Regions from separate parts of the Catenuloplanes sp. NPDC051500 genome, predicted to be linked through region 1. Evidence: predicted binding sites of a transcription regulator. Region 1 holds the regulator's gene; the other holds the start of a gene.

Region 1 (14,120 bases):
TGACATCGCCGAAGATCGCCGAGGCCTCCATCCGCTGCGGAACCGCGAACGCGCCGCGCCGGTTGTCGCTGCCGAAGATCGCCGACACCCTCTCACCCGCGGGCAGGACCTCGCCGTGCAGCGGTGCGGGCGCGACGGCGTACCCCCGCGGGTCGATGGGTGTGATCTCCTGCCCGGTGGGCAGGTCGTCGGTGAGCCCGGCCAGGTCCGCCCGGGTCTTCGCCGCATAGGCGGTCGCGGCCCGCTCCGAGTACTCGTCCAGGGTGAGGCGTCCCTCGCTGGTGGCCTGACCCAGGATCTCGACCACCGCGGCGCGCTCCGCGTCGGACACACGCAACCGATGCTCGTCCACGACGCACAGCGTAGTGGGGGCGCGCAGCCTGTGGAACTGACAGGATCGGAACGACCGGGTCACACGATGTGAGGGTGGTGCCAGGACATGTCGGACGATGCGAAACGGGAGGACGCCGTCGAGCGCGCGCTGGCGCGACTCGGCGTCGAGGACAAGGTGCGCCTGCTGTCCGGGCAGGACTTCTGGACGCTCCCCGAGTTGCCGGAGATCGGCCTCGCGTCGCTTGTCATGTCGGACGGCCCGGTCGGCGTGCGCGGCACCGGCTGGGCGCCTGATGACCCGTCGGTCGCGCTGCCCAGCCCGACCGCGCTCGCCGCCACCTGGGACGTCACGCTGGCCCGCACGGCCGGCAGGATGCTCGGCCAGGAGTGCCGGCGCAAGGGCGTGCACGTTCTGCTGGCGCCGACCGTCAACCTGCACAGGTCACCGCTCGGCGGCCGGCACTTCGAGTGCTACTCGGAGGATCCGCTGCTCACCGGCGAGATCGGCGCCGCCTACGTGACAGGCGTGCAGGATCAGGGCGTCGGCACCACAGTCAAGCACTTCGTCGGCAACGACTCCGAGACCGACCGCATGCGGGTGGACGTCCGGGTCGACGAACGCACGCTGCGGGAGCTGTACCTGGCGCCGTTCGCCCGGATCACCGCCGCCGGCGCGTGGGGCGCGATGGCCGCCTACAACACGGTCAACGGCCACACCATGACCGAGCACGGCCCGCTTCAGAACGACGTGCTCAAGCGGGAGTGGGGCTGGGACGGCGTGATCGTCTCGGACTGGACCGCGGCGCGCAGCACCGTGCCGAGCGCGCTCGGCGGCCTCGACGTGGTGATGCCCGCCTACGGCGACCCGTGGGGCCCGGCGCTTGTCGAGGCGGTGCGGGCCGGCGACGTACCGGAGGAGGTCCTGGACGACAAGGTCCGCCGGGTACTGCGCCTCGCCGCCCGGGTGGGCATCCTCGCCGGCGCCCCGCCTGTCGTCCCGTCGCTCGCCTCGCTTGACGGCTCCGACGTGGCGCGGGAGATCGCCGCCCGCTCGTTCGTGCTGGCCCGCAACGAGCACGACCTGCTGCCGCTCGATGCCGGCGCGGTCCACCGGGTCGCGCTGCTCGGCGCGCTCGCGGTCGACGCGCGCGTGCTCGGCGGCGGCAGCGCGCTCGTCTTCCCACCACACGTCATCTCGCCGCGGGACGGCCTGGCCGCGGCGCTGCCCGGCGCCTCGATCGTCTACGCGCCCGGCGCCGACCCCCGGCCGTCACTGCCGGCCGCCACGTTCGACGGCCTCACCGCCACGCTGCGCGCCGGCGACTTCCGCGTGCTGTACTCGTCCCCGCTGCCGACCGCGACCGTCCGCTGGATGGGCAGCCTGCCGGCCGGCGTCTCCCCGGACGAGCTGTCCACCGTGGAGCTGTCCGGGCGGCTCGACCCGGCCGTGACCGGGCTCCACAACCTGTCCATCGTCGGCTTCGGGCACTTCGTGCTGCGGGTCGCCGGAGATGTGATCTTCGAGGGTCCGGTCTTCGCGGACGACGCGGACACCGTCTTCCGCGAACCGGTCGAGCGCCGCTTCCCGATCCAGCTGACCGCGGGCGACGCCGTCGACCTGTCGCTGACGCTCGAGGTCACGCCGGAGACCGCGGGCTTCGTCGGCTTCAGCATCGGCTACGCGCCGCCCGGCCCCTCCCCCGACGAACTGCTCGACCAGGCCGTCGCCGCAGCCCGCGACGCCGACGTGGCAGTGGTCGTCGTCGGCACCACCGAGGAGGTCGAGTCCGAGGGCTTCGACCGCTCCTCGCTCGCGCTCCCCGGCCGCCAGGACGAACTGGTCTTCCGCGTCGCCGCCGCGAACCCGCGCACGATCGTCGTGGTCAACTCCGGCTCACCGGTGCTGATGCCCTGGGCCGACGAGGTACCGGCCATCCTGCTCACCTGGTTCCCCGGGCAGGAGGCAGGCGCCGCGCTCGCCGACGTGCTGCTCGGGCACGCCGAACCCGGCGGCCGCCTGCCCACCACCTGGCCCCGCCGCGCCGAGGACTGCCCGGTGCTCTCCACCACGCCCGTCGACGGGGTGCTGTCCTACGACGAGGGCGTGTTCATCGGCTACCGGGCGTGGCAGCGCGGCACTGTGGCGCCGCTCTTCCCGTTCGGGCACGGCCTGGGCTACACCACCTGGTCGTATGAGTCGATGGAACTCCACCCCGAGCCGGACCACGTCGGCAGCGTCGTGGTCACGCTTCGCAACACCGGCACCCGCCCCGGCCGCGAGATCGTCCAGATCTACGCCGGCGCCGTGGTCGGCACCACCGTCGACCGCCCGGAACGCTGGCTCGCCGGTTTCGCCCCCGCCTCCGCCGCCCCCGGGGAGACCGTGTCCGTCCGCATCCCGCTGCCCGAACGCGCATTCCAGATCTGGGACGACGGCTGGCAGGCCGTCCCCGGCACCTACCGCATCGAGGCTGCCCGCTCCGTCGACGACCGCCCGCTGAGCGCCGAACTGAGCATCTGACAATGTCCTCATGATCAAACATGCCACCGCGAGCGTGTTCCTTTTCGGCCTCGTCGACGGCGGGTGGCGGATCGGCCTGATCCAACACCCGCGCTTCGGCCGCTGGATGCTCCCCGGCGGCCACGTCGAACCGGACGAGAACCCGGCCGAGGCCGCGCTACGCGAGGTGCGCGAGGAGGCCGGCCTGGAGGCGACGCTGGTGCTGCCCTTCTCAGGCATCGTCCCGGACTACCCCGCCGCCGTCCGTGTCCCGATCCCACTGTGGATCACCGAGCAGCAGGTCCCGGCCGAGTCCCGCCTGCCGTCCGCCCACATCCACGTCGACCACCTCTACCTGGCCGTCACCCGATCGGCCACGCCGACCACAGACCCAGAACTCCCCTTCCACTGGTACGCCGCCGGCGACTTGCCGTCCCTGACGATGTTCGACGACACCCGCAACGGCGCCTACGCTCTGTTTGCGATCATCGACACGCTCGTGCCACCGAGACGGTAGGTCCGCTATCGGCGGGTCTTGCGAAGTTCAGTCGCAAGCAACGCGAGATCCTCGGCCGCTCGCCCCAGCTCGGGAGCGGACAGGTAGAGGTGGGAGTCCACGTCTGCGATCGGCCCGGACCAGGCGCGGGTGAAGCCGGCCCGTTCCAAGGCGCGCCAGGACGCCGTGTTCTCCACGAACGGGGCCGCGCAGACCGCGGCGAGGGTCGGATGGTCGGCGAAGGTGCGCTGGGCGCAGCTCCGGATCGCGGCGGAGGCAAGACCGCGCCCGGTCAGGGACGGGTCTCCGATCAGGTAGTCCAGGCCTGCGGCGGGGGACGGGAGCGCACCGGTGGCGGCGAGGGCCTCGGCCCACTCCGGGTGGTCGTCGATCAGGTAGCGCTGGATGAGGCCGGCCGCCCGGCCGCCCGCCGAGATCATGAAGACCTCGGTGGGCTCGCGGCCGGCGATCCGGCCGGCATAGCGAGCGCGGACCGCCTGGGGCTCGGTGGGCGCCTCCCACCAGCGGGTGACGTGTGGTTCGGCGAACCAGCGCACCACCGTGTCCAGGTCCTCCGTGGCGAGCGGCCGCAGCGTCACCTCGGGCGCCTCATCACGGCCGGGACCGTGCACGGTCACCAGCGGCCGAGGCGGGTGGAGAGGACGGACAGCGCCGCCACTCCCGCGGTCGACGTTCTCAAAACCTGATCACCGAGCCGCACGGTACGCCCGCCGGCCTCGACGAACGCGTCCAACTCCGCCGGTGCGATCCCACCCTCGGGCCCCACCACAAGCAGGATCTCTCCCGCAGACGGCAGCGGCACCGTGCTGAGCCGCTCCGTCGCCTCCTCGTGAAGCACGAACGCGGCGGCTCCACCCCGCAGACGCTCGGCCACCCGCCCGGTGTTCAGCGCGCCGGGTGCGACCTCCGGCAGCCAGGCGCGGCGGGCCTGCTTGGCCGCCTCCCGGGCGGTGGACGCCCACTTGTCCCGGGCACGGCCGGCCCGCTCACCCTTCCACACCGTGACCGAGCGTGAGGCCGACCAGGGAATGATCTCGTCCACCCCGACCTCGGTCATCGCCTGCACGGCCAGCTCGCCCCGGTCTCCCTTGGGCAGCCCCTGCACGACGACCAGACGCGGGTCGGCGCTCTCCTCGTACCCCCGCGACCTAATCTTGATCTTGAGGTTGCCCTTCCCCGGTGCAACGACGACGGCGATCGCCGTCCCACCTCGCCCGTCCGCCAGGATCAGCTCCTCGCCCGCGCCAAGCCGCTGCACATTCGCCGCATGGTGCCCCTCAGCCCCATCCAGGACCCACTCATCAACCGCGGGAAGCGACTCGACCAGAAACAACGGCAACGACATCAGAGACCCACTAGCCCATCGTGAACACTCGAAGCCCACCCGCTCCGCTCTTAGTCTGCAGTTTCTCCGGACCCGTCGCTTGCGTGACCACGTCGTGAGGCGCGGACGACCGAAGAAAGTCGTTCTCCGTCAGACACGCTCTTCGTCTGCCTGAGAACGACTTTCTTCGGCCGTGGCGTCGAGCCCGGAGGAGCGAAGCGACGACCAATCAGTTATGCCCGTTGAAGGCGTCGCGCATGCGGGAGAAGAAGCCGCCCTGCTTGGACAGTTCGGCGATGTCCTCGCCGCGGGTCTTCGCGAAGTCGCGGAGCATCCGCTCCTGCTCGGACGTGAGCTTGGTGGGGGTGCGCACGTCGAGGTGGACGAAGAGATCGCCGCGGCCCTGGCCACGGAGTCTCGGGACGCCCTTGCCGCGGATCCGCATCGTCGCGCCCGGCTGGGTGCCGGCGCGGACGTCGATCGCCTCTTCGCTGTCGAGCGTCTTGATGGTCAGGCGGGTGCCCATCGCGGCCGAGGTCATCGGCACTGTGACGCGGCAGTGCAGGTCGTCGCCGCGACGTGAGTAGACGTCGTGGGGTCGTTCGTGGATCTCGACGTAGAGGTCGCCCGCGGTGCCGCCACCGGGGCCGACCTCACCCTGCTGGGCGAGGCGGATGCGCATGCCGTCCTCGACGCCGGCCGGGATCTTCACGGTGAGTGACCGGCGGGTACGCACCCGGCCTTCACCGGCGCAGGTCGGGCACGGGCTCGGGATGACCGTGCCGTGGCCCTGGCAGACCGTGCAGGGGCGCGAGGAGACGACCTGGCCGAGGAACGTGCGCTGCACGGACTGCACCTCGCCCCGGCCCTGGCAGGTCTCGCAGGTGGCGAGGTGGGTGCCGGCCGCGGTGCCCGCTCCGGAGCAGGTGGTGCAGATGACCGCGGTGTCGACTGTGATGGGCGCCTCGACGCCGAACGCGGTCTCCTGCAGGTCGAGCTCGAGGCGGAGGATCGCGTCGGCGCCCGGGCGGGTGCGCGGACGGGGGCCACGGGTCGCACCCGCGGCCTGGCCGAAGAACGCGTCCATGATGTCCTGGAACCCGACGAACGGGCCGGCGCCGCCGGGACCGCCCGGACCGCCGCCACCGCCGCCCGGGGCCAGCGGATCGCCGCCGAGGTCCACCATCTGACGCTTCTTGTCGTCCGAGAGAACCTCGTACGCCGCGTTGATGTCCTTGAACTTCTCGTGCGCCTCGGGATCCGGATTCACGTCCGGGTGGTATTGGCGGGCCAGCTTGCGATAGGCCCGCTTGATGTCGTCGTCGGTCGCGTCCCGGCTTACGCCGAGGATCCCGTAGTAGTCCCTGGCCACTGCGTTGGTGTCCCCATGTCTGTCTGGATCAGGAATGCCGGCCGTTAATTCTGTGCCAGCAGTTCACTCACGTAGCGTGCCACGGCTCGCACCGTCGCGATGTTGCCGGGGTAGTCCATCCGGGTCGGGCCGAGCACGCCCAACCCACCCACGATCGTGCTGTGCGGTCCGTAACCGGTGCTGACCACCGCCGCGGACCGGAGATTGTCGATCTTCGTCTCATCACCGATCATGACCCGCGTGGCGGCCGGCTCGACCTCCCCGAACAGCTTGAGCAGGATCAGATCCTCCTCAAGCGCCTCCAGGATGGGCCGGAGCGAACCATGGAAGTCCAGGATGCCACCCCGGGTCAGGTTAGCGGTGCCCGCCAGGACAACCCGCTCCTCGCGCCGCTCGACAAGTGTCTCAAGCAACACGGACGAGAGCACTGCCATCGTGGTCCGCTGTTCCGGCCGGATCTCGTCGAGAAGCGCCTCGACGAGCGTCGGCGTGTCCACCAGACGCTTGCCGCAGAGCTTTTCGTTTATCCGGGTACGCAGGTCGAGCACCTCGTCGGCGGGGGTCGGCTCAGGCAGCTCCACCAGGCGTTGTTCCACCCGGCCGGTGTCCGCGATCATGACCAGCATCAGCCGGGTGCTGGAGATGGAGACCAGCTCCAGGTGACGCACGGAGGACCGGGCCAGGCTCGGATATTGCACGACCGCGACCTGACGGGTGAGTTGAGCAAGAAGCCGGACAGTGCGATGCACCACATCGTCGAGATCGACGGCGCCGACCAGGAACCGCTCGATCGCGCGCCGCTCGGCTGGACTCAGCGGTTTGACCCGGGAGAGCCGGTCGACGAAGAGGCGGTAGCCGCGGTCGGTGGGGACGCGGCCGGCGCTTGTGTGCGGTTGCCGGATGTAACCCTCCTCCTCCAGGACCGCCATATCGTTACGCACGGTGGCCGGGGAGACGCCGAGATTGTGCCGCTCGACAAGTGCCTTGCTGCCGACCGGCTCCTGCGTGGCGACGTAGTCCTCGACTATCGCACGCAGGACGGCGAGCTTGCGATCATCCAACGCCATCGCCAACCTACCTTCCCGCCGGTCAGAGGTTCCTCTCGCCGATGCTGGCACTCGACTGTAGCGAGTGCCAGTCTACGACGCACGTCCGGCAGAAGCGATGATCACTTTGCACCACATATGCGATATTTCTGATATATGCTTTTATGGCGGAACGGCGGTGGCGGCCTTTGATCGCCCCCTCTACCGTGACGGGCATGACCGAACCGCCTCGTCCGCCTGGTGAGGGCACCCCGGGCTCCAACGACCCGTCGTACAGCACCCCGCCGTCGTACGACAACATGCCTCCGTCCAGCGGCGCAGGCGCTTACCCGCCCCCGTCCAGCGGCGCCGGCGCCTATCCGCCGCCCACAAGCGGCGCGGGCGCCTATCCCCCTCCGTCCAGCGGCGCCGGCGCCTACCCGCCGCCCAGCAGTGGCGCGGGCGCCTACCCGCCGCCCGGTGGAAACCCCAACGCCTATCCCCCGCCCGGCGGCGACCCGAACGCCTACCCGCCGGCCGGCGGCTACGGTCCCCCGCCCGGTGGCGGCTACCAGCAGCCGTACGGCCAGCCCGGCTACCCCGGCGCCAAGGGCAACTACGTCAACGACGAGAAGACCTGGGTGATCCTGTCGCACGTCGGCGGCATCTTCATCGGCTTCCTCGCTCCGTTGATCATCATGCTGGTCAAGGGCAACGAGTCGCAGACCGTCCGCGCCCACGCGGTCGAGGCGCTGAACTTCCAGATCACCTGGGGCGTCGCGATGCTTGTCGCCGTGGTCCTCTCGGTCTGCACGCTCGGCATTCTGTCGTTCCTGCCGTTCGTCGTCTGGATCGTGGTCCTGATCTTCGGCATCATGGCGACGATCAAGGTCAATGACGGCGAGTGGTACACCTACCCGGTGACGTACCGCATCGTGAAGTAAGCACGCTGCCGCAGGGGTGGTCCGTCAGAGCAACTCGCGGATCACCCCGTCGGCAAGCAGCCGCCCGTCTCGAGTCAATACGATCCGGCCCTCGCCGTAGGCGTCCTGGTCGAGAAGGCCGCGGACCAGCGCGCTCTTCGCTCCGGCGCGCCCAGCCTCGTCAAGCGCCGCGAGCGGCAGCCCTGATGCGAGCCGGACCCGGAGCATCACGTCCTCCATGTGCCGGTCGGCGTCGGTGAGCAGCTCCCGGGCCAGCGCGGGTGTCTCGCCGGCGGCCAGGCGCTTCGCGTACGCGGAGGGGTGTTTGACGTTCCACCAGCGGACGCCGCCGACGTGGCTGTGCGCGCCCGGCCCCAGACCCCACCAGTCGCCGCCGGTCCAGTAGAGCAGGTTGTGCCGGCAGCGGGCCTCGGGCGTGGTGGCCCAGTTGCTGACCTCGTACCAGCTGAATCCGGCGGCGGTCAGCGCGCGGTCGGCGGCCAGGTAACGGTCCGCGGCCACGTCGTCGTCCGGGTAGGGCAGCTCGCCGCGGCGCATACGGGCGGCCAGCCGGGTGCCGTCCTCGACGATCAGCGCGTAGGCGCTGACGTGGTCCACCCCGGCCGCGATCACCGCGTCGAGCGAGCGGGCGAAGTCCTCCGCGGTCTCTCCCGGCGTGCCGTAGATCAGATCGAGGTTGACGTGCTCGAAGCCGGCCTCCCGGGCCTCGATCGCGGCAGCCGGCGCGCGACCGGCGGAGTGCTGCCGTTCGAGGATGCGCAGCACGCCCGGCGCGGTGGACTGCATGCCGAGCGAGATCCGGGTGAATCCGGCCCGGCGGAGCGTCCTCAGGTACGCCGGATCGACGGATTCCGGGTTGGCCTCGGTGGTCACCTCGGCGTCCGGCGCGAGTCCCCAGGTGTCGTCGATCGCGGCCAGGATCCGCGCGAGGTCGTCGGCCGGCAGCAGCGTCGGCGTCCCTCCCCCCACGAACACCGTGTCCACTTTTTTCGGTTTTTTCGTCATAACGCGTGATGCGAGGCGCAGCTCGGCCAGCACGGTCTCCGCGTACTCGTCCCGGCTCGCACCCCCACCCAGCTCCGTTGCGGTGTACGTGTTGAAGTCGCAGTACCCGCACCGGCTCGCACAGAACGGGACGTGCAGATAGACGCCGAAACCGCGTCGCCCCGACGCCTCGAGCGCAAAGGGGGGCAACGCGCCGTCACGTGGTACGGCCTCGCCGTCGGGAAGTTCGCCTGGCACTCGTCTAGTGTGCCCGCATGACGTCCGCGCTCCTGCGGGTGGAGGCCGGCGACGGGGTGGCAACCCTCACGCTGGACAGCCCGCGCAATCGCAACGCCCTGTCCACGTCGTTGATCAGCGAGTTGTCCGAGGCGTTCGCCTCGGCCGTGGCAGACCCCGCCGTCCGGGTGATCGTGCTCTCCCACACCGGCCCGGTCTTCTGCGCCGGCGCCGACCTGAAGGAGACCGCGGCCGCGTTCGACGGCGACGGCACACTGCCGGTGGTGCCCCTGGCCGACCTGCTCGCCTCGCTCTGGGAGTCGCCGAAGCCGATCGTGGCCCGGGTCGGCGGCGCCGCACGCGCCGGCGGCATCGGCCTGATCGCGGCCGCGGACATCGTGGTCTGCGCGTCGACTGCGACGTTCGCGTTCAGCGAGGTCCGCCTGGGCGTGGTCCCGGCGGTCATCTCGGTGCCGGTGCGCCGGCGGATCTCCGCGCGCGCGGCCGCCGAGCTGTTCCTAACCGGTGACGTGTTCGACGCGGCCCGCGCGGCGGAGATCGGCCTGGTCACCCGCGTGGTCGACGAGACCGCGCTCGACGAGAGCGTCGCCGGCTACTGCGAGTCGATGCTCAAGGGCGCGCCGGCCGCGCTCGGCGGGGCCCGTGCGCTGCTTCAGGACGCGACAGTGCGGGACGAGTTGGCCCGGATGGCGGACGCCTCCGACCACTACTTCCGGTCCGCCGAGGGCCGGGAGGGAATCCTGGCTCACCGCGAGAAACGACCACCGCACTGGATTCCCACTTCTCGCCAGTAAAGTGGGACCCCTACACAACGGGGGTGACGGTTGCGTATACAGGGAGTGACTGCTGCGGTCGCGACGATGGCACTTGCCGGGACGCTCGGCCTGCTGGCCGCCCGGCACGACTGGGGCGAGACACTCCCCAAGGTTCCGCTCGTGCTGTCCCGCGCCTGCGTGGTCACCGCGGACGGCCAGGTCAACCTGAGCGCGCAACAGATGGCGAACGCGGCAACCATCGCCGCGGTCGGCATCCGCCAGAAGATGCCGGAGTACGCGGTCACTGTCGCGCTCGCCACCGCGCTGCAGGAGTCGAAGCTGGAGAACCTGGCCGGCGGCGACCGCGACTCGATCGGCCTCTTCCAGCAGCGGCCAAGCATGAACTGGGGCACGCCCGAGGAGATCCGCGACCCCCGCTACGCGTCCGGGAAGTTCTACGAGGCGCTCCGCAAGGTCTCCGGCTGGGAGGACATGCGGGTCACCGATGCGGCCCAACTGGTCCAGCGCAGCGCGTTCCCGGAGGCGTACCAGAAGTGGGCGCCGGAGTCCGAGGTGCTGGCCAGGGCGCTGTTCGGCGAGGCGACCGGCGCGGTTTCCTGCACGGTCACCGGCGAGCCCGAGCTCCGGGGCAGCGCGGCCGCGTCAGTCCTCGCGGAGGGACTTCACGCGGACTGGGGAAAATCCGCCGCCTCGGACACCGCCGGCCTCACCCTCGACGTCAGCGACGACCGCGACGGCTGGCGCTACGCACACTGGCTCGTCTCGCACGCCAGCCAGCTCGGCGTGAAACGCGTCCTCTTCGGCGGCCTGGAGTGGGACGCGGAGCGCGGCGACTGGTCACCGATCGCGGGCGTTCCGGCAGCGGGAACCGGCCGCGTCGTGGCCGAGGTGTTCAGCTGACGCGCATTCCCGTTCAATACCTACAACGTGTGGGAATTGGACGCGGAAAAGCCCGGCCGCACCAGCGGCCGGGCTTTGAGGTTCCGGTGTCTCAGTAGCGGGAGACGCTGCGACGGCCCCAGAAGCCGGTGACCAGCGCGACGCCGATCGCGGCGAGCACGACCTGGGTGAGCAGCTCACGCCAGTCGAAACCGGCGGTCTCCGCGTAGCCCAGGCCACGGGCGATAGCGGTGCCGAGCAGGGCCGCGCCGACACCGATGACGAGCGTCAGCCACAGCGGGATGTTCTGGCGACCCGGCACGACCAGGCGGCCGAGCGCGCCGATGATCAGGCCGACGATGAGAGCGGTGAGGATGCCGACGATGGTCATTGAAGAGCCTCCAGATATCCGGGGTGGTGCTTGTATCCGTCGTTGTGTGATCGATGGATTCCCGGACTTCGGAGAAACCAAACCGCCTATCGCATGAAGTATTTTTGGGCGTCCTCGAGAGCGCGGTCCATCGTCCCGAACGCCATTGCCGGTGGCGAGGTGATCGGGAACCAGGTCAGCTCCGCGGCCTCGGCCGGATCGAGCGTGATGACCGCGTCCGGCGGCAGCGTGGCGAGGTAGATGCAGTCGAGCACCGGAAGCGTCTCGTCCTGGTAGTCGTACGAGCCGACATACATGCCGACCAGCGCGCCGAGCGTGACGTCGACGCCGAGCTCCTCGCGTGCCTCCCGGACCGCCGACTCGGACGGGTGCTCCCAGCCGTCGCAGAAACCGCCAGGCAGTTCCCACAGCCCGGCCTTGGGCTCACGGGCCCGCAGCAGCGCCAGGAAGCGGGTCCCGTCCTCGGACAGGATGATCAACCCGGAGGTCGGGCGCGCGTTCACGTACACGTGGTAGCCGCAGGCCGCGCAGACGGTCGGCGGTGCGGCGGGCAGAGCCACGCCGCACCGCGAGCAGTGCACCGTCACTTCTTCGGGGCCTTGCCGCCCGCCTCGCCGCCGTCGGAGGTGTTCAGCGCCGCGATGAAGGCCTCCTGGGGCACCTCGACCCGGCCCACCATCTTCATCCGCTTCTTGCCTTCCTTCTGCTTCTCAAGCAGCTTCCGCTTCCGGGAGATGTCACCGCCGTAGCACTTGGCGAGCACGTCCTTACGGATCGCGCGGATCGTCTCGCGGGCGATGATCCGGCTGCCGATCGCGGCCTGGATCGGCACCTCGAACTGCTGTCGCGGGATGAGCTTCTGCAGCTTGGCCGCGATGGTGACGCCGTAGTTGTAGGCCTTGTCCTTGTGCACGATCGCGCTGAACGCGTCCACCGGGTCGCCGTGCAGCAGGATGTCGACCTTGACCAGGTCGGACTCCTGCTCGCCGGACGGCTCGTAGTCAAGCGAGGCGTACCCCTTCGTGCGGCTCTTCAGCTGGTCGAAGAAGTCGTAGATGATCTCGGCGAGCGGCAGCGTGTAGCGCAGCTCGACGCGCTCGCTGGACAGGTAGTCCATGCCCTTGAGCTGGCCGCGCCGCCCCTGGCAGAGCTCCATGACCGCGCCCACGTAGTCATTCGGCGCGAGGATCGTGGCGCGCACGGTCGGCTCGAAGATCGCGCCGACCTTGCCCTCCGGGAACTCGCTCGGGTTGGTGACGGTGATGTCCTCCTCGCCGCCCTCGATCTGCACGCGGTACACCACGTTCGGCGCGGTGGAGATCAGGTCGAGGCCGAACTCGCGCTCCAGCCGCTCCTGGATGATCTCCAGGTGCAGCAGGCCGAGGAAGCCGCAGCGGAAGCCGAAGCCGAGCGCCGCGCTGGACTCCGGCTCGTACACCAGGGCCGCGTCGTTGAGCTTCAGCTTGTCCAGCGCCTCGCGAAGCGCCGGGTAGTCCGAGCCGTCGATCGGGTAGAGGCCGGAGTAGACCATCGGCCGCGGGTCCTTGTAGCCGCCCAGCGCCTGGGTGGCCGGCCGGTTGTTGATCGTCACGGTGTCGCCGACGCGGGACTGCCGCACGTCCTTCACACCGGTGATCAGGTAACCGACCTCGCCGACGCCGAGCGCGGTCCCCTTGAGCATCTCCGGCGAGATAACACCGATCTCCAGCAGCTCGTGCACCGCGCCGGTGGACATCATCTTGATCCGGTCGCGCGCCTCGATCTTGCCGTCGATCACCCGGATGTAGGTGACCACGCCCCGGTAGATGTCGTACACCGAGTCGAAGATCATCGCGCGGGCCGGCGCGGCCGCATCACCGGTCGGCGCCGGAAGCTTCCGCACCACCTCGTCGAGCAGGTGCGCCACGCCCATGCCGGTCTTGCCGGAGACCCGCAGGCAGTCCTCTGGCTCACAGCCGATCAGGTGGGCGAGCTCCTCCGCGTACTTCTCCGGCTGCGCCGCCGGCAGATCGATCTTGTTCAGCACCGGGATGATCTGGAGGTCGTTCTCCATCGCCAGGTACAGGTTCGCAAGCGTCTGCGCCTCGATGCCCTGCGCGGCGTCGACAAGCAGCACGGCGCCCTCACAGGCGGCCAGGCTGCGCGACACCTCGTAGGTGAAGTCCACGTGCCCAGGCGTGTCGATCATGTTGAGCACCGCGGACTCGCCGGTGCGCTCACCCTCCCGCACGGTCCACGGCATGCGGACCGCCTGGGACTTGATCGTGATGCCGCGCTCGCGCTCGATGTCCATCCGGTCGAGGTACTGGGCCCGCATCTGCCGCGCGTCCACCACCTCGGTGAGCTGCAGCATCCGGTCAGCCAGCGTCGACTTGCCGTGGTCGATGTGGGCGATGATGCAGAAGTTCCGGATGGCGCCGGGATCGGTCGCGCCGGGGTCACGCATGGGTGGCACGTTCGTCCGTTCTTGTCGTCGAGGCCGCTTGTCACCGCACTCAGAGCCGCCGGGTCGATCGCGCTCGGAGTCACTGGGTCGCACTCCATGGTCCCATGCCGCCGAGCCCGCCCGGCGACCCGCCGGGAGGAGCGATCAAAACCAGGATCCTCCGAGGGTACGCCGCGGCCTCGCACACCCCGCACGCTTCGCGGCCCGGTGCCATCACGCGCTCCGCGCGCTACCGGCCCCGGATCCCCCGCCCCACCCGGCGCAAGCCGCGGAATGCGTGCGGGCTGACGGGCGTGGATGGCCGGCGGCGGGCGATTCTCCATACGCCGGGCGCGCGGGCGGCGACGGCGTACCCCCCGCGGCTGATCTTG
Region 2 (14,120 bases), on a different contig from region 1:
GACCAGGTGTTCTCCATCGCGCAGTACGGCTCGACCCGTTCGATCAACGCGGGCGTGGCAAGCGGCGTCGCGATGCACGCCTGGATCCGGGCCCATGCGGTCCCGGTCGGGGGCGAAAAACCCGATTCGCTTGACGCCGGGGGCGACGGGCACGCACCGTAGTCCTGTGGGCGTGACGGTGAGTTGTCCTCGATGCGGAGGCGCGGTCCGGCCGCCGGACCTGATGAACGCGGACTGGCGGTGCGACGGCTGCGGCCCGGTTGCGCCGCTGCACGTGGCCGAGCACATCGGTCCGGAGATAGTGGAGAGTGTGACGGCGCACACCGCGAACGGTCACACCCGCGTCCCGCTCTGGTGTCCGTGGCCGCTGCTGCCCGGCTGGACCGTGACCGGCGTCGGCTGGGCCGGCGACGAGCGGACCGGCGTGCGGGCGACAGCGCTCGCGTACAGCGGGCCGGCCCCGCTCGGCGACGGCCCGGCGGACATCGTGCTTGTGGCGGAGGAGCCGGGCGTGGGACTGGGCAACCGGCTCGCCGGACTGCCCGGCCTCGACCTCGGCGACCTGATCGGCTCCGCGATGGCGGACTGCTCCGGCTCGCACGCGAAGATCAAGGTGGGCGGACACCCGACGCCACTGTGGTCGGTGAAGTCGTCGGCGGACCGCAGCGCGTACGCCGGAGAGGCCCGGGGGATGTGGCTGTATGCGGTAGCCTGGCCCGCGAGCGCGGGTTACCTCTTCGCCGAGCATGTCGTCCTGCACGACCTGACGGACTGGGTGCCACCCGAGCTTGTGTACGGTGCACCGTCTCCTTACCTTCATGGACGGGCGTGAGTGCCCTGAGTGAATGGTCCGGGCTTGGGTCATTCGTTCACAGCCAGATGCACAGCTGATACTCTGAGTGCGCGGCGCACACCGGTTATTCGACAGCCGCAGAGGGGGATGGCCCGCAATGTCGCCCAAGAAGATCCTCACTTGGCTCGGAATCGCTTTCTTGATCTTCTTCGTTGCGTTCCGGCCAAACTCGGCAGCCGACGTGTTCCAGTCTCTGGGCAGCACGATCGGCGATATCGCACAGGGATTCAGCGAGTTCTTCACCAGCCTGGTCGCCTGAGCCCGCAATGACGACGGCATCGAGGCCTCCCGGCTCCGACGAGGGATATGTCAGGCCCGAGTTTGAGCCGGAGGAGTTCGAGGGGCTGCGCGTCGACGCCTCCGGCATGCCGGTGGGGTCCGCCAGGCGCGTCCTGCCGCTTGAGGACGAGCCGTCCACGTTGGTCGCCCGCTACCTCTTCCCCACCGAGCGGTACCGGGGCGAGTGGAAGCGGCACTGGGTGCACCTGTGGACGCCGCTGCTGATCGGCGCCGGCGCCACGTTCGTGCTCGGCTACCTCTCCGGCGTCCTGGCCAAACAGGACTCGAGCGGCGGCTTCACCACGGTCGCGGTGATCGTCTGGCTCGGCGTCATGGGCTTCGTCGCCTGGAAGGTCGCGGACTGGTACTTCGACAGGTTCATCCTGACCAACAAGCGGGTGATGGTCATCGGCGGCATCATCACGCGCAAGGTCGCGATGATGCCGCTGGCCCGCGTCACGGACATGAAGTACGAGCAGTCCCCGGTCGGGCGCATGCTCAACTACGGCACATTCGTGCTCGAGTCCGCCGGTCAGGACCAGGCGCTCCGCGAGGTCAAACACCTGCCGAACCCGAACGAGCTGTACCTGCGCGTCGTCGAGGAGATGTACGAGCCGCAGGCCGTCGAGGCCCGGCTCGGCAAGAACGCCGACCCCGGCGACGACGCGTGACGACGCGTAAACGAGCCGTTCGCCCATAGATATCGCCCACCGCGCCGTGTGAGTCTGTCGGAGACTGCTGCCACACGCGGGGGAGAGTGACGTGGAAGGCGACTCGGAAACGGTGCCGGTGAGCGCCGATCGGGACACGCACGCGGTCGCCGACAGCGTCGACGACGAGTTCCGCGACTTCGTCGCCGCACGGTCCAGCGCGCTGCTGCGCACCGCCTACCTGCTGGCCGGCGACTGGGCGACCGCGGAGGACCTGCTGCAGACCGCGCTTACCAAGACGTATCTTGCCTGGCGGCGACTCGGGCGGATCGAGGCGGTCGAGCCGTACGCGCGCCGGGTCCTGGTCAACACGTCCACTAGCTGGTGGCGCCGCCGCTGGCACGGTGAGCGCCCCACCGAGGTGCTGCCCGAGCGCGCGGCGCCGGACGAGATCGAGGCACAGCTGGAGCGGGACGCGCTCTGGCGGCACGTGCGCGAACTCCCCGGCCGGCAGCGGGCCGTGCTGGTGCTCCGCTTCTACGAGGACCTGTCCGAGGCGCAGACCGCCGCGCTGCTGAACATCTCGCCCGGCACCGTGAAGAGCCAGACGTTCCGGGCGCTGAACGCGTTGCGCCAGCGGCTGGCGGCCGAGGGCATCGACCCGGACTCCGGCATGCGCGTCCCCGCCCCCGCGCCCGACCCGGCGCCGCGCACCGAGCCGGTCATCCCGACCCGGCCGCTGCCCGCCCGGCCGGTCCCGGTCTCCCACCCGCAGTTCGCGCGGGAGGGGCGGTGAACCCGGTGCTCGAAGACCGGCTTCGCGACCTCTTCGGCGCCACCACGCAGAACGCCCGGTCCGCGGACGACCCGGCCGGCCGCGCCATCGCCCGCGCCCGAGTCATCCGGAAACGACGACTGACCGTGGCCTCCGCGGCCGCGGTGCTGCTGGCCGGCGCGTCAATCCTCGGGCTCGGCGCGCTCCGGCCCGGCCCCGGCACGTCGCCGACGGCCATGCTGCCGAACGGTGCGCCGGCCGAGCCGACAAGCGGGGCGCCGCTGCCACCGGCCGTGGCGGAGCGCGGCCCGGGCTTCACCGGCCTCGACCTCGACGTGCGCGCCGGGGACCAGCTCTGGACGACAGGCGGGTCCGTGGTGACGCTCCCCGGCGTGGGAGCGGTCACCCGGGCGTACCGGGTGCCGATCGGCTGGGTCTACGGCGGCGAGCGCGGTGTGCGGCTGATGCTGCAGGTGGACGGCACCACCAAGGCGCTGACAAGCGAGGGCGACGGCTGGACGCTCGACCCGGCCGGCACCCGCATCTCGTTCGTCGCGGACGGGCGGCTGCACGTCGGCGCCGTCACCGCGCAGGGCCTGGCGATCATCGGCGGCGGTCCGGTCGGCGCGGGTGTCCGGCCGGTCGGCTTCGTCGGGGACCGGGTGCTTGTCCACGACGGTGATGCGGGATACGGGCTGTTCGACCCGGCCGCGCCGGCCCAGCCCGCGGTGGACGCGCGCATCCTCGCGGTGCTCGGGCCACGGGCCGACGGGGTCACCACCGCGCTTGTCCGCGAGGCGGGCGGGGACCGGGTCTGCCTGGCCCGGCTGGCCGCGACCGGCGCGCGGCTGACGATCGGGACGACCGGCGGCTGCGACCTCGGGCTGACCCGAGACGGCGATGCAAGCGTGCGGCTGTCCGCCGACGGCAGCCACGTCTACCAGGCCGGCGACGGCGTCTTCCGGCTGATCGACGTGGAGAGCGGGCGGCAGACCGGACAGTGCGTGGCCGCCGCCGGTACGGCCGCGGTCTGGCTCACCGGCGACCTGCTGCTGGCCGGCGCGGCCGGGCTGTCGGTCAGCTGCCGGGCCGGCGGTGGGCGGGACACGGCCACGCTGCCCGCGGGCGTGCCGGACGGGTGGCAGTACGTGCCGCGGCTCGGGTCGGCGAGCGACGCGCGGACGAAGTAGGACACACTCGGTCAGTGACGCGTATCGACCTGCACACCCACTCCACCGCAAGTGACGGGACGCTGCGCCCGGCCGAACTGGTCCGGGCCGGCGCGGACGCCGGGCTGACCGCGATGGCGATCACCGACCACGACACCACGGCCGGCTGGGCCGAGGCGGAGGCGGCGCGCCCGGACGGGCTGACGCTGATCCGGGGCGCGGAAATCTCCAGCCGGTGGCACGGCGCGGAGCCGGGGATCGGGTTGCACCTGCTTGCGTACCTGATCGATCCGGCGGACGCGGCGCTCACCGCCGAGCTGGCCCGGGTGCGTACCGACCGGGAGCGTCGCGGCGAGGCGATCGTCGACCTGCTGCGCGCGGACGGCGTGGACGTGAGCTGGGCGGAGGTGCTTGAGTACGCGGCCGGCGGCTCGGTCGGGCGCCCGCACATCGCGGCCGCGCTGATCCGGCTCGGCCTGGTCAGCACCACATCCGAGGCGTTCGGGCCGCAGTGGCTGGGCCGCCGCTACCGGCTGCCGAAGGCGGACATCGACGTGTTCACCGCGGTGCGCCTGGTCGTCGGCGCCGGCGGCGTACCGGTCTTCGCCCACCCGCGTGCCACCCGCCGCGGCCGGATCGTGCCGGACTCGATGATCGAGGAGCTGGCCGCGGCCGGGCTGTTCGGCCTTGAGGCGGACCACGAGGACCACTCGCCGGAGGAGCGCGCGCACGTGCGGCGGCTCGCCGACCGGCTGGGCCTGGTGGCGACCGGCTCGTCCGACTTCCACGGCACGCACAAGACGGTGCGGCTGGGCGCATTCACCACCGCGCCCGAGGTGTTGGAGAAGATCGTGGCGGCCGGTCATGGAGTCCCGCCGCTCTGACCGAAGTTGATCACGCTACCGTGGGGGGCGTGGATCTCAAACTGTTCGGCGAGGTCTTCGTGACCCTGCTGGTCATCGTGGACCCACCCGGCATGGTGCCCATCTTCCTGGCACTTACCGGAACACTGCCCGTACGCGAACGCCGCAAGGCCGGGCGGCAGGCGGTCGCGCTTGCGTTCGGCGTCATCGTGGTCTTCGCGCTGCTCGGGCAGACGCTGCTGGACTACCTGCACGTCGACCTGCCCGCGCTGCAGGGCGCCGGCGGCCTGCTGCTCATCCTCATCGCGCTCGAACTGCTCACCGGCAAGACCGACGCCGCGCCCGACCGGCAGGTCACCTCGAACGTGGCACTCGTGCCGCTCGGCGTGCCGCTGCTTGCCGGTCCCGGCGCGATCGTCGCCACCATGCTGTTCGTCAAGAACGCCGCGAACGCCGCCGACTACATCTCCATCGCGCTCGGCGTGGTCGCCGTGATGGGCGTGGTGCTGCTGGTCCTGCGCTTCTCCGGGGTGATCGTGCGGGTGCTGCGGCCGGGCGGCATCGAGGTGCTCACCCGGATCGCCGGTCTGCTGCTGGCCGCCATCGCGGTGCAGCTGATCGCGGACTCGGTGGCCGCGTTCGTGACCGAATACACCGGCCACGCGCTGTAGGTCCGGCCCGCTCCTGGCAGGATCGGGGGGTGCGCAGGTCTTCGTCGTCGTCCACCGGCCGCTCCGCCGTGCCCGAGCAGCTCGGCTTCCCGGGCATGCCGCAGCGGCTCTTCGTCTGCACGCCAAGCAAGCTGGGGTCGTACGCGGACTGCCCGCGCCGCTACCGGTACGCGTACGTGGACCGGCCGACCCCGCCGAAGGGTCCGCCGTGGGCGCACAACTCGCTCGGCGCCAGCGTGCACACCGCGCTGAAGAACTGGTTCGGCCTGCCCGCCGACCGTCGCCGTCCCGAGGCGCTCGGCACACTTCTCAAAGCCACGTGGGTACGGGAGGGCTACCGCGACGTCGAGCAGGAGCGCGAGGCCTGGCGAAAGGCGCTGGGCTGGCTTGAGGGCTACGTCTCCGGGCTCGACCCCGCGTTCGAGCCGGTCGGCGTGGAGCGGGTGGTCGCCGCCCGCACCACAGTGCTTGCGCTCAACGGCCGCGCCGACCGGATCGACTCCCGGGTCCAGCCGGACGGCCGCCGCGAGCTGGTGATCGTCGACTACAAGACCGGCCGCTCCGGCTCCGACCCGGACGAGGCGCGCGGCTCCCAGGCGCTGGCGCTCTACGCGTTCGCCGCGGAGAAGGTCTTCCACCAGCCCTGCCACCGCGTCGAGCTGCACCACCTGCCGACCGGCGCGGTCGCCGCGCACGAGCACACCGACGACTCGCTGGCTCGCCAGGTCCGCCGCGCCGAGGACACCGCCCAGGACATCATGGCCGCGGAGCAGGCGGTCACGGACGGCGCCGACCCTGACTCCGCGTTCCCCACCACGCCCGGCCGCCTCTGCTCCTGGTGCGACTTCCGCGCGGTCTGCCCGGCCGGCGCCACCGCCGAGCCGAAGGACCCCTGGTCCGCCATGGAGTCCACGCTCCGCACCGACCCGGCCCCCCGCCCCCGCGAGGGCGACCAGGCCTGATCCGCTCCCGCCGCGGGGTTTTGTTCTTGCGCCCACGGCACTGGCAGGAAGGCCGCCCGCGGCCGACCGGTGTCGCCGGGAGGCCTCGGGTGGTGATGCGCGATTACCTGGGCATATCTAGCTCTTGAAGCCTTTGATCCTTGATCGAGCGCCCGCCGTCGGCGTGTCGTTTGGTCGGCACCCATCCTCGAAACCGACATTTCGCTTATGTCACTTCCGCACCCCTTGATGATGCTTTCCGATTGACTTTGCTCTGCTTACCTACCTGCGGGGTCCGGCTATAGCGGGACATGTCCGATGAGGTGTTTTGCGGAGTTTGTCAATGTAAGCAGAGCAAACCGGGGTGGAAAGAGGGTGGGTGGGGGGAGATTAGGGGTTTGTCCGGAATGGGAGGGTCAGGCGGGGAGAGGGACGCCGAGGCGGGTGGCGCGGGCGATGGCCTGTTTGTGGCGTGGGCTGTCGTAGAGGTGGCGGGGGATCGGCGAGAGGGCCAGGTGGAGCGCGCGGGTGCTGACCGCGGCGGAGAGATCCGTGGTGGGCAGGCCGGGCAGGCCGTAGTGCCGGCGGGCCCACGCCGGGAGCAGCGAGACGGCGAGCGTGGCGAGGCCGGTCCAGACCAGGCGGGGCGGGCCGAGGTTGATGAGCAGGCGCAGCGGGAGGCCGCGGAGCAGCCTGGTCGGCGGCGGCGTGGGCAGCGGCGGGGCGCTGAGGAAGGCGAACGTGGCGGCGGCGTCCGGCGTGATGCGCAGCTGCGGGCGGATGTCCGCGTAGTAGTCGGCGACGTCCGCGACGGTACCGGGGACGGTGGCCGGGTCAAGGCCGAGCAGCGCGGCGGCGCGGCGCTGCTCGGTGTGGTAGCTGTCGGCCTCGGCCGGGGTGAGGCGCAGGCCGGTGCCGAGGGCGACGGTGAGGAACGACTCCACCTCGGCGACGTGCACCCAGCGCAGCAGCTCCGGGTCGTCGACACGGAACTCCTCGCCGGTGTCCGGGTCGGTCGCGCGCATCGTGGCGTGCCGGCGGCGGACGCGGCGCGCGGCGTCCTCGGCCTCGGCGGTGGTGCCGTAGAGCACGGTGTCCAGGTACTGCAGGGTGCGCCCGAGGCGGCCCCATGGGTCGGCGCGGAATGACGAGTTCTGGGTGACGCCGGCGATCGCGCGCGGGTGCAGCGCCTGGAGGTAGAGCGAGCGGAGACCGGCGACCGGCATGATCGGCCCGGCGTGCACCCGCCAGGTCACCGAGTCCGGACCGAACAGACCGAGGTCGTCATCGGGTTCCATTTTTCCAGCGTACGGCGGGGGTGCGGTCAGCGCTCGGCGGAGCGGCGGGACTGGCAGGACGGGCAGAGGCCCCAGAACGTGACCTCGGCCTCGTCGACCTCGAAACCGCCGGCGTTGTGCGGGTCCAGACAGGGTGCCTGCCCGACCACGCAGTCGACGTCCGCGACGGTGCCGCAGCCGCGGCAGACCACGTGGTGGTGGTTGTCGCCGGTACGGGCCTCGTAGCGCGCGGGACTGCCGGCCGGCTCCAGGCGGCGGGCCAGACCGGCCCGGGACAGCGCGCCGAGCACGTCGTAGACCGCCTGGGTGGAGACCGAGTCGAGACGCAGCCGGACCTGCCGGGCGATCTCCTCGACTTCCAGGTGGCCGCCGCCGGACAGCACGTCGAGCACGGCGAGCCGCGGGCGGGTGACCCGCAGGCCGTGCTCCCGCAGCTGGTCGTCGGCGGTGGGCATTCACCTATGACAACACGTCCCCGCGCGGGGCTCAAGGTGGCGGGCGAGGCGGCTCACAGGTGGTGGTGACTAACACACGAGCAGATTGTGAGCAGACTTCGGGAACCGGACCGATCAGGCGGTGACTGTGTTGACGTAGCAATCAAGTGAACGGCCTGAGGAGTCATCGTGTTCGAGACCATCAACGGGATGCCCGCGCATGTGCTGCTGGTGCACGCGGCGGTCGTGTTCGTGCCCCTGCTCGCGCTCGGCGCGATCGTCTTTGCGGTCTGGCCGGCGGTACGGCACCGCATCGACTGGGCGGTGGCGTTGCTTGCGGTGGTGGCCCCGGTGTCCGCGCTGTTCTCGATGCTCTCCGGCAACGCGTTCTACCAGATGCGCGAGGCGGACGGCACGCCCCAGGAGTTCCTGGACCAGATCGGCGAGCACGCGTCGTACGGCCAGCGCACGTTCTTCTTCTCGCTCGGCCTCGGGCTGGTCGCCGGCGCGCTACTGTTGTTGACCCGGCGAGCAGGCACGCCGAAGGCGCTGACCATCGGGCTGAGCGTCGTCGCGGTGGTGCTGGCGCTGATCACCGGCTACTTCGTGGTGATGACAGGTGACACCGGCGCGTCGATGAACTGGAAGATCTAGAACAGGAACCGACCGCAGACGGTGCAGAGCGCGATCACCATCACGACAAGCGCGCCGATCCCGACGCCGTAGCTCAGGCCGCGTGCGCGGGACTCGGCGGCGTCGAGTGCGCCCAGGTCCTGGCCGGGCAGCTGCCGCGGTGGCGGGGATGGCCGCAGCACCGGTGGCCGCCAGCCCGGCGCGGGCGGGGTCTGCGGTGGCGGGCCGGTGTATCCGGTCTGCTCGGCGGACGGGGGAGGGCCGGAGACGTCCCGCCAGGGGCTGTGGTCGTCCGGGGCACCGCTGGGGGTCGTCACGCCGTCTGACGCTACCAACGCGCCACCCGGCGGACCCACCTGCGGGGGAGGCCTGTCATCTGCGGGTGGGTACGCTGGTCCGCGTGAACCCGGAGCTTGAGCCCGTAGCCGGCCTCGATGACGAGCGCACCGTCGACCTGGTCGACGACGACCTGCCCGTCCTGCCGGACCAGACCGCGGATGACACGGACCGCGGCTGGGGTGAGTACTCGTCCGGCAATGACGAGCGTCTCTTCGAGGATCGTCCGCCGCACTGGTAGAAAAAAGTTATCCACAGGCTGGGGACGCCGGCCTGTGGATAACTGGCAGATCTGTGGATAACTCGCGCGTTCTGTGGACAGCGGGTTACGAAGCTGTGGATGCCGAGCTGCTTGACGACGTCGTCGAGGAACTGGCGGCGGGCTTCGCAGGTGTGCTCTCCGACCCGCTCTTGGTCTCCGCGGGCTTCTTCGTCTCGGCCGGCTTCGACTCCGACGAGCTCGTGCCGGACGGCTCGGCGGACGTGCTGCCGCCGCGCGAGTCAGTGCGGTAGAACCCGGAGCCCTTGAACACGATGCCCACCGAGTTGAACAGCTTGCGCAGGCGCCCGTGGCAGACCGGGCACTCGGTCAGCGGACCGTCGCTGAACGACTGCACCGCCTCGAGCTGGTGGCCGCACTCGGTGCAGGCGTACTGGTAGGTGGGCACGTTCCCCTCCGGAGGATCTTCGGCGCTCTCAATGTTTCTCAGTCCGAGACAACGCGCGGTTGGCACTCGGGAATTCCGAGTGCCAATGATCCGCCATCGAGGCGCCATCCGTCCAGCGAGGCGGCGCTCACCCGAACCGGTGCAGTCCCCCGCCCGGCGTCACCACGGCCTGCACCCGGCGGTCGTGCGGCTCCGCGGGCAGCTCGTCGTCGAGCAGTTCACCGTCGTGCAGCAGCGCCACGACCAGCGCGGACGGGCAGCGGGCCAGCGCCCGGTCGTAGGAGCCGCCGCCCCGGCCGAGGCGCACGCCGCGCCGGTCGACCGCGAGCGCGGGCACGACGAGCAGCTGCGCGTCCGCGACGACGGCTGCGCCCTTGCGCCGGCCGCTTGGTTCGCGGAGTCCGCGCCCGGTCGCGGTGAGTGACGCGGGACCGGCATACTCGGCCCAATCAAGATCAAAGTCCGGCAGCAGTACGGGCAGCAGCAGCGTCCCGTTCGGGTGGATCATGCGGGACAGGGCGTCCGGCAGGTCCGTCCCTCCGGGCTCGGAGCCGACCGGGACGTACGCGGTGGCAAGTATCGGCTTCTCGGCCTCGAACAGCGCGCTCAGCGCCTGCCGCAGCCGGGTGGCGGCCCGGCGCAGATCGTCCTCAGGCAGTGCCCGCCGCGCGGCAAGCAGCCTGCTCCGGATCGCGGTCTTCCGCCCCCGATCGTCAGCTTCTGGCACAAACTCGTCTTTATCCGAAAAATCCGGCACGCAACACTCCTGCCACAACCCGGGCAATCGGGCCGTCCTATGCCAGCATCGCAGCTAACGGGCCCGGCGTCATGGGGGGAGAGGCGGTGACCCTGCGCGGACGGTTGACCTCCGCCTTCCTCGCGGTCGTGCTCGGCCCGGTGCTGCTCGGTGCCGTCTTCGTCGGCGGCGCGGTGGACGCGCTGGCCCGCGACCGGGCGCACGAGCGGCTCGACCTGGCCGCCGGCGCGGTGCGTACCGCGGTCGGCGAGCTGTGCGCCCGGCTCTCCGCAAGCGCGGACGCGCTCGCGGTGCTCCCCGACCCGGCCCAGCGCGCGGTCCTGGCCGACCTGGTCGTCTCGCGTGGCCTGGCCACCGCGGTGCAGGTGGTGGACGCGACCGGCGGCCCGGAGCTGACCAGTGCGAACGCACCCCCGCCACCGTGGGCCGACTGTGCCGCGCCGACGCCCGCCGGGCCGGCACGCGCGGTCGCGGCCCGGGTGGAGATCCGCGACGGGACCGGCGCCCGGGTGGCCGCGGTCTACGTGATGCAGGTGGTCGACGAGCGCCTGGTGCGGCGCCTGGCTGCCGCGACAGGTGGTGGCGTCACGCTGCTTGACCACGCTGGCGCGGCCGTACGCAGCACCGAGACGACCGCGGACCGGGCCGGCGTGGCCGCATCCGTGCGCTGGCTGACCGGCGAGGGCACCGCTGTCGCGGACGGCGGCCGGTACGTGCGCCGCCTCGGCCCCGCCCCCGGCCAGCCGCTCCCACTGGCCGTCTCGGTGCCCGGCCCGGACCGCCGCGACCTCTTCGCCGTGCTCTTCGGCATCGTGCTGCTGGCCGGCGCGCTGGCCGTGCTGACCGCCGCCTGGCTGGCCCGGTCCACCACCCGCCCGCTTGCCGAGCTGGCCCAGGCCGCGGACCGGGTGGCCGCAGGCGACCTGGAGGTGCGGGTGCCGGTCCGCGGGCACGACGAGGTGGCCCGGCTCGGCGGCGCGTTCAACCGGATGACGCGGGAGACCCAGGCGTACGTGCAGGCGCTCACCGCCGGCCGCGACCAGCTGCGCCGCAACCTGCGCAACCTCGGCGAGACGCTGTCCGGCACGCACGACCTGGACCGGATCCTGCGGGTGCTGCTGCGCACCGCGATGGCCGCCACCGGCGCGCGGGCCGGCCTGGTGCTGCTGCACGACCCGGACACCGGCCACCTGATCGGGCGCTGCGCGGACGGGCTTGGCGAGCGCGCGCCGCACGCGGAGCCGGCCGCGCTGCGGATCGCGGTCGGGCGGGGCCTGCTCGGGTCCGTCGCCGCCACCGCGGAGCCGCGCCGGGGCCGGGTGCACCCGGACGGTGCGCCGCTCTGCCCGGAGGAGCCGCGCTGCCTGACCTACGTGGCGGTGCCGTTCTGCCCACCGCGCGACGACGCGGCCGGGGAGAGCGGGCCGGCCGCGACCGGCGTGCTGGCGCTCTACGACAGGCTCGGCGCGGACGACTTCGACGACGTGGACCTCGGGACACTGCGGACGTTCGCCGGGCAGGCCGCGGTCGCGGTGGAGAACGTGCGGGTGCACGAGGAGGCGCAGCGACTCTCGCTCACCGACCCGGTCACCGGGCTGTGGAACTACCGCTACCTGCAGGAGTCGATCCGGCGGGAGGTGGAGCGGGCCAGCCGGTTCGGGCGCACGCTGGCCGTGCTGGTGCTCGACCTGGACCACTTCAAGGTGGTCAACGACACCTACGGGCACGCGGTCGGCGACGCGGTGCTCGTCGAGTTCGCCCGCCGGGTCCGGGCCGGGCTGCGCGAGGTCGACCTGGCGTTCCGGCAGGGCGGCGAGGAGTTCGTGGTGCTGCTGCCGGAGACGGACGTGGACGGCGCGGCCACGGTCGCCGAACGGCTCGGCGCTGCAGTTCGGGACAGCCCGGTGCCGGTGGCCGACAGGTGGCGGGTGCCGGTGACGGTCTCCATCGGGATCGCTGTCTACCCACGGCACGGCGCGAGCGCGCAACGGGTGCTTGATGCGGCGGACGAGGCGGTCTACGCGGCGAAGGCGGGCGGGCGTGACACTTATCGCGTCTGCACGCCCGCGACAGTGGTCACCGGCGGCGGCGTGCGAAAGACCATTCCGGCCGTACCCCTGCTGGAACTTGACTGTAATTCTGAGCTTGATGTCCGTCTTAATCCTGTTTCGGTGGCGGGTGAGGCCGCTGGGGCAGATGATGAGGAGGCAGCCGCGACCGCTTCCGGCGTGCCGACTGGACCACAGACGCCGCGGCAGAGCCGTGGCCGATAGTCTCGCGGCATGTCGGACCCCACCCTCAGCGAAGGTGCCGTGACCCGAGCCATGACCACGACAGACTCCCCGCAGGCCACCCCCGGCCGCAGAGCCGTCAAGGCGGTCATCCCCGCCGCCGGGCTTGCGACCAGGTTCCTGCCCGCGACAAAGGCCGTGCCGAAGGAACTACTTCCCGTGGTCGACCGGCCGGTGCTGCAGTTCATCGTGGAGGAGGCCGCGGCAGCAGGCATCACAGATGTGCTGCTGGTGACCGGCCGCGGCAAGACCTCCATGGTGGACCACTTCGACCGCCGCCCGGACATCGAGGAGCGGCTGCGCGCCAAGGGCGACGACAAGCGGCTCAACGAGGTGCGGCGGACAAGCGAGCTGGCCGACATCTACACGGTCCGCCAGGGCGAGCCGCTCGGCCTCGGCCACGCGGTCGGCACCGCCGCCTCGCACGTCGGCGACGAGCCGTTCGCGGTGCTGCTCGGCGACGAGTTCGTCGAGGAGGACAAGCCGCTGCTGCCCGCAATGCTCGACCTGCAGGCGCGTACCGGCGGGATCGTGCTGGCGTTCATCGAGGTGCCGGACGAGGAGGTCTCCCGGTACGGCATCGCCTCGGTCGCACCTGCCGACGGCTTCGACGAGCTCGGCGAGGTGGTCCGGGTGACGGGCCTGGTGGAGAAGCCGTCGAAGGAGGAGTCGCCGAGCAACTACGCGGTCGTCGGCCGGTACGTGCTGCCCGGGAAGATCTTCGACGTCATCAAGGAGACGAAGCCGGGCAGCGGCGGCGAGATCCAGCTGACCGACGCGATGGCCACGCTCCTCGCCGAGGGCACGCCGGTGCACGGCATCGTCTACCGCGGCATCCGCTACGACACCGGGATGCCGCTCGGCTACCTGCAGACAGTGGTCCAGCTCGCGTCCGCGCGGGAGGACATCGGGCCGGCGTTCCGCGCCTGGCTCGGCGAGTACGTCGGGGGACAAACCGGATGACTGCGACGGCCGACGCCGAGGCGGCCGCTAACGAGCTGACGCCACTCGCCGACTACCTGGGCAGCGTGCTGCGCAGGTTACGGCCGTTGCCACCGCTCGACCTCGACCTCACCCAGGCGTACGGGAACGTGCTCGCCGAGGACGTGATCGGCCCGCACCCGGTGCCGGCGTTCGACCAGGCGGCCATCGACGGGTACGCGGCGCGCTGGGAGGACATCGCGGCGGCCGGCCGCAGCGGTTCACACCCGGCCTTCGGCATGCACGAAGGCCGGGTGCCGGACCCGCGGCCGGTCCGCCTCAACGTCGTCGGTGACCTCGGCGCGGCCAGCTGGCGCCCGGTCCGGCTCACGCCCGGCGCGTGCTTCTCGGTCGCGGCCGGCTCGCCGCTGCCGATGGGCGCGGACGTGGTGGTGCCGGTCCCGTGGACCGACCAGGGCATGGCCGCGGTCGAGATCTACCAGGCCCCCAAGCGGGGGTACGGGCTGCGGCGCGCCGGCGAGGAGCTGCCCGCCGGCTCGGTGCTGGCCCGGGCCGGTTCC

Evidence for each region. The regulator HrcA, encoded in region 1, represses chaperone genes, less so after heat shock. The targets are predictions, from matches to a motif close to GGTTNGCACNCTCNNNNNGAGNGTGCNAACC.
Region 2: a site for HrcA is predicted at 9,628-9,658, ahead of ACIA8K_RS13590 (FmdB family zinc ribbon protein). Genes of this name have one in related genera too.

What each region holds. Positions count from the first base shown of each region.
Region 1 covers NZ_JBITDX010000021.1:78,629-92,748, forward strand. The annotation lists gene ACIA8K_RS32435 (DUF1707 domain-containing protein) at 1-352, opposite strand, end outside; gene ACIA8K_RS32440 (beta-glucosidase) at 440-2,854, shown strand; gene ACIA8K_RS32445 (NUDIX hydrolase) at 2,865-3,350, shown strand; gene ACIA8K_RS32450 (GNAT family N-acetyltransferase) at 3,356-3,928, opposite strand; gene ACIA8K_RS32455 (16S rRNA (uracil(1498)-N(3))-methyltransferase) at 3,964-4,695, opposite strand; gene dnaJ (molecular chaperone DnaJ) at 4,904-6,046, opposite strand; gene hrcA (heat-inducible transcriptional repressor HrcA) at 6,091-7,113, opposite strand; gene ACIA8K_RS32470 (DUF4870 domain-containing protein) at 7,308-8,015, shown strand; gene hemW (radical SAM family heme chaperone HemW) at 8,040-9,257, opposite strand; gene ACIA8K_RS32480 (enoyl-CoA hydratase-related protein) at 9,275-10,051, shown strand; gene ACIA8K_RS32485 (hypothetical protein) at 10,118-10,933, shown strand; gene ACIA8K_RS32490 (GlsB/YeaQ/YmgE family stress response membrane protein) at 11,025-11,303, opposite strand; gene ACIA8K_RS32495 (NUDIX domain-containing protein) at 11,390-11,863, opposite strand; gene lepA (translation elongation factor 4) at 11,887-13,749, opposite strand.
Region 2 covers NZ_JBITDX010000005.1:352,832-366,951, forward strand. The annotation lists gene ACIA8K_RS13520 (TrmH family RNA methyltransferase) at 1-162, shown strand, start outside; gene ACIA8K_RS13525 (DUF6758 family protein) at 167-832, shown strand; gene ACIA8K_RS13530 (hypothetical protein) at 951-1,112, shown strand; partial or broken gene ACIA8K_RS13535 (PH domain-containing protein) at 1,186-1,803, shown strand; gene ACIA8K_RS13540 (SigE family RNA polymerase sigma factor) at 1,895-2,578, shown strand; gene ACIA8K_RS13545 (hypothetical protein) at 2,575-3,747, shown strand; gene ACIA8K_RS13550 (PHP domain-containing protein) at 3,762-4,610, shown strand; gene ACIA8K_RS13555 (MarC family protein) at 4,640-5,260, shown strand; gene ACIA8K_RS13560 (RecB family exonuclease) at 5,290-6,222, shown strand; gene ACIA8K_RS13565 (oxygenase MpaB family protein) at 6,618-7,499, opposite strand; gene ACIA8K_RS13570 (Fur family transcriptional regulator) at 7,526-7,954, opposite strand; gene ACIA8K_RS13575 (DUF2231 domain-containing protein) at 8,123-8,587, shown strand; gene ACIA8K_RS13580 (translation initiation factor 2) at 8,584-8,883, opposite strand; gene ACIA8K_RS13585 (hypothetical protein) at 8,967-9,143, shown strand; gene ACIA8K_RS13590 (FmdB family zinc ribbon protein) at 9,229-9,570, opposite strand; gene ACIA8K_RS13595 (5-formyltetrahydrofolate cyclo-ligase) at 9,698-10,327, opposite strand; gene ACIA8K_RS13600 (diguanylate cyclase) at 10,414-12,600, shown strand; gene ACIA8K_RS13605 (UTP--glucose-1-phosphate uridylyltransferase) at 12,652-13,581, shown strand; gene glp (gephyrin-like molybdotransferase Glp) at 13,578-14,120, shown strand, end outside.